Regions from separate parts of the Cupriavidus sp. GW823-FHT07A04 genome, predicted to be linked through region 2. Evidence: predicted binding sites of a transcription regulator. Region 2 holds the regulator's gene; the other holds the start of a gene.
What was found. The regulator sigma-54, encoded in region 2, starts transcription at its own class of promoters, with help from an activator protein. The targets are predictions, from matches to a motif close to TGGCANGNAANCTGCTTT.
Positions count from the first base shown of each region.

Region 1 (4,176 bases), on a different contig from region 2:
CAATGCTCATCCGATACTCAGAACCCACTCTGCCAGTTTCCTGGCATCCGTCTCACTGAGCTGATCGTGTGGCGGCATGGGAATCCGTCCCCAAACGCCTTTCCCGCCCTCACGGATCTTTTTCGCGAGCCGCTCGGGTGCTTCCCCGTCGCCCTTGTACTTGCCCGCTACCTCGGCAAAGCCTGGCCCGACTACCTTGGTCTTCATGCTGTGACAAGAAAAGCAGCCGCTCTTGTCGGCCAGCGCCTGCATATCGGGCGCCGCTTCGACCCGGGTGGCACACAGCACCATCGCCACCATCGCGACCGTGGCCGTGGCCGTCAACGGCAGGAATCCTTTCGCCTTCTGCATATCTACGTCCCAATGCTCTGATCATCGACCCGCCCTTGCGCGTGCCGGCGCCGGTGTGCGATGCCGGCACGCGCAGGGCAGCTACGCTACATGGTGTCCGGCAACATTCAGCTCTTGTGCAGCTTGAACACCCACACCGATCCGCCCTGCTCCAGGAAATTCACGCGCTTGGCGACTTCCCCGCCCCACAGCGGCACGGCGCCGCCCCAGCCCGACACCACCGCCACATACTGCTCGCCGCCCTCCTCCCAGGTAACCGGAGGCGCCACCACGCCGCTGCCCGTCTGGAACTTCCACAGTTCCTTGCCGGTCTTGGCATCCGCGGCCTTCAGGTAGCCCTCCGGCGTGCCCCAGAACACCAGCCCGCCGGCAGTGGTCATCACCCCGCCCCACAGCGGCGCGTAGTTCTTGACTTCCCACTCGATCTTGCCGGTCTTGGGGTTGATCGCGCGCAGCGAGCCGATGTAGTCCTCGTTGAGCGGATGGATGGTGAAGCCGGCGCCGAGGAAGGCGGCGCCCTTCTTGTAGCCCACGGGTTCGTTCCAGATATCCATGCCCCATTCATTGGCTGGCACATAGAACAGGCCGGTCTGCGGGCTGTAGGCCATCGGCTGCTGGTTCTTGCCCCCGAGGAAGCCCGGCGCGGCGAACACGGACTGGCCCTTCTTCGGATCGCTGCCCGCCGCCGGGTCGCCCGGCCGGCTTTCCGCGACCATGTTGGGTCGTCCGGTCTTAAGGTCGATGCTGCTGGCCCAGGTGATCTTCTTGACGAAGGGAAAGGCGTTCACCAGCTTGCCGCTGGTGGCGTCGTTGACGTAGAAGAAGCCGTTGCGGTCGGCCTTGCCGCCCAGGCGCTTGCCGTCCTGGTCGAAGGTCACGAACTCGTTGACGCCGTCAAAGTCCCAGCCATCGTTCGGGGTGTTCTGGTAGTGCCAGACAATCTTGCCGGTGGCGGGATCGAGCGCAACGGTCGAGGCCGAATACAGGTTGTCGCCCTTGCGCATGTGGCTGTTCCACGGCCCCGGGTTGCCGGTGCCGAAGTAGGCAAGGCCGGTCTGCGGATCGTAGGTGCCGCCAAGCCAGGTGGCCGCGCCGCCGGTCTTCCAGGTCTCGCCGGGCCAGCTGGCGTTCTGGGTGCCGGTCACACCGTTCTCGGTCTTGTTGCCGTCCTTGTCATACTTGTAGCCCATATGGCCTTCCACCACTGGCCTGGACCACACCATCTGCCCGGTCTTGGCGTCGCGTGCCTCGACCCGTCCCACCACGCCGAACTCGCCGCCCGAGACGCCGGTCAGCACCATGCCTTTGACGATCAGGGGGGCCGCCGTGTAGGAGTATCCGGCAGCATAGTCTTCGATCTTCTCCTTCCACACCACCTTGCCGGTCTTCTGGTCCAGCGCCACCAGTTGCGCGTCGAGCGTGCCGAAGATCACCAGGTTGTCGTACAGGGCCGCGCCACGGTTGACCACGTCGCAGCAGGGCATGATGCCCTCGGGCAGGCGGTGCTCATATTTCCACAGCTTGGCGCCTGTCTTCAGGTCGAGCGCGTAGATGCGGGAATAGGAGGCGGTCACGAACATCTTGCCGTCGTGGATCAACGGCTGCGCTTCCTGCCCGCGCTGCTTCTCGCCGCCGAAAGAGAATGACCACGCCGGCACCAGCTGGCCGATGTTCTTGGTGTTGATGCGGTTCAGCGTGGAAAAGCGCTGGCCTTGCGGGCCCATCCCCCACGACAGCACGTCGCCCGGCGACTTCGCGTCGTTCTCGATCATGGCATCGGTCACCGCGGCCTGCGCCACCAGGCTCGCGGTAGTCGCCGCGAGCACCATCATCACGCGTAACGTCCTCATTGTCTGCTCCTCTCTCTTGTTGTCGATCTTCGCCGGTGTGCCACGCACACCAGACAGACTCTTGGCAATTCCCATGCCAATGGAAAACACCCGCATCCGGGCCCGCGGCAGCCTGCCAATGCCTGGATGGCGTACCAGCGCGGAACACTCCGCTGCCGTTGTTGCGGAATTGAACAGCACACCTGCCCTGACTCAGCGTCCCAACGCGGCGTCCTCATACGCCGGGTAGAGGTGCGTCACATTGCGTACGTACTCCGCCGGCATGGCGCCCCAGCGTGCATATGCGTGCGGCACCGGCATGGCGATCACCTCGGCCAAGTCGCGCCCCTGGGCTGCCGCCTGGGTCATGCGGGCATCCAGCCACTGCAGGTAGCCGCGTGTCTGCGCGACGGCATCCGCGCTGCCGAGCGCCGGTCCGTGGCTGGGGATCAGCAGCCGCGCGCCGCTGTCGCGCAGCAGCACCTGCAATTGGTCCAGGCTGGCCAGCCAGCGCTTGAGATCCGCGTGGGGTGTGGTCGGCACGCGCTCGCGAAACGCCACGCCGCCCGCGAACACAATGCCGGCGCTGCGGTCCACGATCACCAGGTCGTCGGCGGTGTGGCCGTCCATCCGGATCAGATCGAAGGTGTGCCTGCCGATCGTGCGCCGGCCCGGGGTCAGCACGTGGCGCGGCGGCGCCGGTTCGGTGTCGCGCATCCAGTTGCCGCACAGGCGATAGAGGTTGTCGGCATAGGCAGGCCCTTCGCGCCGGGCGCCGTCGATGGTGCCGGCCAGCGCGCTGCCGCCCACGTCGGCATAGGCCTGGTTGCCGAAGAAGTAGTCCGGATGCAGGTTCAGATTGAGCACCAGCCGTACCGGCGCCGCCGTGACCGAAGCAATGGCACGGCGCTGCTGCTCGCCATATTGGCGCGACGGCCCGGTATTGATCACCACCACGCCATCACCCGTGTCGATAAAGGCGGTGTTGATGATGTTGCAGCCGTTGTCCGGCGCGAAATCCGCGTTCGCCCCTTCCAGCAGCCACACGTCGGCGGCGACCTGGCGTGGCGCCAGGCGATAGTCCCCCGCCTGCGCCAGCGCCGCCTGCGCTGCCAGCCATAGCAGGATACCGAGCACGCGCTTCATGGCGTCACCTGCGCCGCGAACCGGTTGCCGTTGTTATCGCGCCCGGTCACCGTCATGCCGCGCTCGCTGGCCCCGCGCAGGTCGAAGGAGAAGATCGGGTTTTCAGCGACCGGTTCGTATAGCGTCAGCCGCAGCATCGCTTCCCGCGTGGCGTCGAGCAGGTTCAGCGACTCCACATGGAAGGCGGGGATACCGGCCACCAGCCCGGTGTCCATCGGGTGCATCACGCGTAGCCGCACCCGGCCACCGGCGCCGCCGAGGCCGGGGAACACGCGCGATTCGACCCGGTTCAGCGTGGTGCTCCATGAGCCGTCGCGGCGGGTCGCGCCCGGCACCGTGCAGCCGCCGCCGCTGGCATCCACCATCACCCCGCCCACATGCCACACGCCGTCCGGCGTGCGGGCCGCCACGCGCACCGGCGAGGCCTGCTCCAGCTTGAAGCGGAACGACAGCGAGGGGCGCACCTTGAGCGGCTCGAACTCCAGCACCTTGCGGATCGGGTTGCGGTCCACCACCACCACGATGCGATCCACCTCGCCGAGCGCCGATGCATCGAAGGCGATCGGCACCCGCATCGGATCTTCGGCAAAGGCCGGCCCGGTGACCTTGACGCGGCTGTCGAACATGAACGGTGCCTGCTGCAGCGCTTCCTTGTGCACCAGCGGCCATTGCGGCGACTGCAACGGATCGCGGCTCTCCAATGCCCACGCGCCCGCTGCGGCCAAGGCCAGGCAAGCCGCCAGCGGCACGGCATGCCTCATGCCGCCCCCCCGGCCTGGCGCACGCGGCGCGCCATCCCGCGCTGCGGGTCGTAGCCGAGCAGCGCCAAGGCGAAAAACACTGCCGTGCA
Region 1 is NZ_JBXAHA010000006.1:87,429-91,604, forward strand. Features, by position in the region: gene AC1Q7Q_RS12115 (c-type cytochrome) at 7-300, opposite strand; gene AC1Q7Q_RS12120 (PQQ-dependent methanol/ethanol family dehydrogenase) at 459-2,201, opposite strand; gene AC1Q7Q_RS12125 (quinoprotein relay system zinc metallohydrolase 1) at 2,394-3,326, opposite strand; gene AC1Q7Q_RS12130 (quinoprotein dehydrogenase-associated SoxYZ-like carrier) at 3,323-4,087, opposite strand; gene AC1Q7Q_RS12135 (ABC transporter permease) at 4,084-4,176, opposite strand, start outside.
Region 1: a site for sigma-54 is predicted at 2,263-2,280, ahead of AC1Q7Q_RS12120 (PQQ-dependent methanol/ethanol family dehydrogenase). Genes of this name have one in related genera too.

Region 2 (4,176 bases):
CCAAGCTGATCGGGCGCGCCCGCATGGCCCGCCTGGCCGGCGCCAAGCTGGTCGACGAGATCCGCGGCGCGGTGATCACCTATGACAGCCGCAACGAGTTCTACACGGCCAGCGGCGGCGCCGAGAACGCGACCGCGGGCAGCCCGTCGGGCCGCGTGCGCGCCGTGCTGTCGCCGCGCCAGGAGCAGCCCGCCAGCGGTGCCGCAGCCAATCCGCTGCCGCTCAAGCCGGCAACTGCCCCCGTCAACCCCTGACCTGACGCCGCCACGTCCCTGATCCACGGATTCTGACTTCACCTTCATGACCGCTACCCAAACCGCACCGTCCCAGCCCGCCACCCTGAAGGACAGCAGCACGCTGGTCGTGCGCCACCTGAAGAAGCGCTACGGCTCGCGCACCGTGGTCAAGGACGTGTCGCTCGACGTGAAGAGCGGCGAGGTGGTCGGCTTGCTGGGCCCCAACGGCGCGGGCAAGACCACGTCGTTCTACATGATCGTGGGGCTGGTGGCGCTGGACGAAGGCGATATCGTGCTCGACGACAAACACATCAGCGGCCTGGCCATCCATGAGCGAGCACGCATGGGCCTGTCCTACCTGCCGCAGGAAGCCTCCGTGTTCCGCAAGCTCAATGTGCAGGAAAACATCCGCGCAGTGCTGGAGCTGCAGCTCAACGATGGCAAACCCCTGGGCAAGGCCGAGATCGAGCGCCGGCTGGACACCCTGCTGGATGACCTGCAGATTGCCCACCTGCGCGACAACCCGGCGCTGTCGCTGTCCGGCGGCGAGCGCCGCCGCGTGGAAATCGCCCGCGCGCTGGCCTCCGCGCCGCGCTTCATCCTGCTCGACGAGCCCTTCGCCGGCGTCGACCCGATCGCGGTTGGCGAAATCCAGCGCATCGTCAGCTTCCTCAAGGCACGCAATATCGGCGTGCTGATCACCGACCACAACGTGCGCGAGACGCTGGGCATCTGCGACCACGCCTACATCATCAGCGAAGGCGCGGTGCTGGCGTCCGGGCAGCCTGAGGACATCATCGCCAACGAGTCGGTGCGCAAGGTCTACCTGGGCGAGAACTTCCGCATGTAAGGGCGCGCGGCGCCTGCCGCGCATCGTCCCCCGGGCGGCTTCGGTGTCGCCTTTTATCCTTCAAACGATCATAGCGACACCAGCGATAGCAATTTCCGTTCCATCAGTACGGAAGTTGGGCATAAAATAGGTCGCATGAAACCGTCGCTACAGCTCCGCCTCTCGCAGCATCTCGCGCTTACGCCGCAACTCCAGCAGTCGATCCGGCTGCTGCAACTGTCCACGCTTGAACTGCAGCAGGAAGTGGAACAGGCGCTGACCGAGAACCCCTTGCTCGAGCGTGAGAACGACTGGCTGGACAGCCCGTTGCGCGTGTCCTCGGACGGCTCGGTGAACCTGCAGAGCGCGCCCGCGCCAGCGCCCGCCGATGGCCAGGGCACCAGCGAAAACCGTCCCGATGGCGCCCCCGAAGCCGACGACAGCTACTCCGACAGCAATGAGGATTACGGCAGCGACTGGAGCCTGGACGACTTCGCCCGCCGCCCGCAAGGCGAAGACGACGAAAAAACCCCGATGCAGCTGCGCGACGCCGAGCCCACGCTGCGTGAACACCTCATGGAACAGCTGGCGCCGCTCAAGATTTCCCTGCGCGACAAAGGGCTGGCTATCTTCCTGGTCGAGTCCCTGGACGATGACGGCTACCTGAGCACCACGCTCGAGGAAATCTGCAGCGAGCTGCCGGAGGAGCTCGAGTTCGAGGTCGACGAGATCCAGGCTGTGCTCACGCTGCTGCAGAGCTTCGATCCGCCGGGCGTCGGGGCACGCAACGCCGCCGAGTGCCTGGCGCTGCAATTGCGCAGGCTCAAGCATCCGCAGCGCGAACTGGCGCTGAGCATCGTCACCAACCACCTCGAGCTGCTGGCGGTGCGCGATTACACGCGCCTTAAAAAGGCGCTGCAAGTGGACGAACCGGAACTCAAGGCCGCACATGAACTGATCCGCTCGCTCGCGCCCTATCCCGGCCATGCCTACAGCCGGCCAGAAGCGGACTTCGTGGTGCCTGATGTTTTTGTTCGAAAATTGAGCGGCGGATGGATCGCCCACCTCAACCCGGATGTGATGCCGCGGCTACGCATCAACGACATGTACGCGCAGATTTTGCGCGGTGCAAAAGGCGATGCAGGCGCGGCCGGACTGCAGCAAAAGCTGCAGGAAGCACGCTGGTTGATCAAGAATATCCAGCAAAGGTTCGACACGATATTGCGCGTCGCACAAGCCATTGTCGAACGTCAAAAGAACTTCTTCACCCACGGTGAAATTGCGATGCGCCCCTTGGTTTTGCGGGAGATTGCCGATACACTGGGTTTACACGAGTCCACCATCTCTCGGGTGACTACCAATAAATACATGGCAACGCCGATGGGGACTTTCGAGCTGAAGTATTTTTTTGGCTCTCACGTATCCACAGAAACCGGCGGCGCGGCCTCATCAACGGCAATCCGTGCGTTGATCAAGCAATTGATAGGAGCCGAAGACGCTAGGAACCCCTTGTCCGATAGCCGGATTGCCGAATTGCTCGGCGAGCAAGGCTTTGTGGTAGCACGGCGTACCGTTGCCAAATACCGCGAAGCGCTCAAGATTCCCGCGGTCAATCTCCGTAAGACTTTGTAGCCGAGCTGCATCGCCTGCCTGATGCAGCTCTTTCAGAAGGAGAAACGCTATGAACTTCAAGATCAGTGGACACCACTTGGACATCACGCCCCCTCTGCGTGAGTACGTGGAAACGAAACTGGAGCGTATCGTCAGGCATTTCGATCAAGTCATTGGCGTAAGTGTGCTGCTCTCTGTCGACAATACAAAAGAAAAGGACCGGCGGCAGTACGCGGAAATCAATCTACATCTCAAGGGCAAGGACATCTTTGTCGAAGCGCATCATGAAGACCTGTATGCCGCTATCGACGCACTGGTCGACAAGCTCGACCGGCAGGTGATTCGCCACAAGGATCGCGTGCAGAGCCACGACCGTGAAGCGGTCAAGTATCAGATGGCCGCATCGCAGATGCAGCAATGACCGTGCCTGGCGGCCCACATACCGGGCCGTCGGTGTCAGTCCCTTGAAAAATGGAATCAAGCCGCGCCCAGAGCGCGGCTTTTTCGTTGCAGCCTACCCGATCGGGCCACACAGGGGATTCCGCAACGCATATGTACCAGTGTATGCTGTGCAATACATGGTTGACCGGCCTAGCCATTCCGGTGCATGCAGCACCGCTTGAGCGCATCGGCTATTGCAATGCACAAAGCGGAAGCGGGCCTGCTCTATAATGGCCAGACGCCCGACACCGGCATGGGGGGACACCCGGTGGAAACCTCGGGCCTTGGTTTTTTTACCTCTTTCCGCCCGGTGGGACGCCTCCTGGCCCCGGGCCTGCTTACTAGAAAACCCTGCGCATTCCACATGAATCGTTTGGCTAAATTGCTGCCACCCGGCAACATCAACCTCGACGTCAGCGTCACCAGCAAGAAGCGCGTGTTCGAACAGGCCGGGCTCCTCTTCGAGAACAACCATGGCGTAGCGCGCGCGACCGTGACCGACAACCTGTTCGCCCGCGAGTCGCTCGGGTCCACCGGCCTGGGCGCGGGGGTTGCGATCCCCCACGGCCGCATCAAGGGACTGAAGCAGCCACTGGCCGCCTTCATGCGCCTGGCCGAGCCGATCCCCTTCGAGTCGCCCGACGGCAAGCCGGTCGCGCTGCTGATCTTCCTGCTGGTGCCCGAACAGGCCACCCAGCAGCATCTGGAAATTCTCTCCGAGATCGCCCAGTTGCTGTCCGACCGCGAGATGCGCGAAGGACTGGCTACCCTGCCCACCCCCGACGACGTGCACCAGTTGCTGACGCAATGGCACCCTTGATCCGGCACTGAAAGCCCGTCCCTGAAAGCACCCGAATGGAACTCACTGGCGTCACCTCGCAGTCGATCTTCGACGACAACGCAGCCGATATCAAACTCTCCTGGGTAGCAGGACTGGAGGGCGCGGACCGGGCCTTCGATGTCGAGTTCGCGCGTGAAGCCACGTCCGCGGCCGATCTCGTCGGCCACTTGAACCTGATCCACCCGAACCGGATCCAGGTGCTGGGCAAGCCCGAAATC
Region 2 is NZ_JBXAHA010000008.1:62,778-66,953, forward strand. Features, by position in the region: gene lptA (lipopolysaccharide transport periplasmic protein LptA) at 1-254, shown strand, start outside; gene lptB (LPS export ABC transporter ATP-binding protein) at 301-1,086, shown strand; gene AC1Q7Q_RS15255 (RNA polymerase factor sigma-54) at 1,222-2,697, shown strand; gene hpf (ribosome hibernation-promoting factor, HPF/YfiA family) at 2,747-3,097, shown strand; gene ptsN (PTS IIA-like nitrogen regulatory protein PtsN) at 3,482-3,937, shown strand; gene hprK (HPr(Ser) kinase/phosphatase) at 3,973-4,176, shown strand, end outside.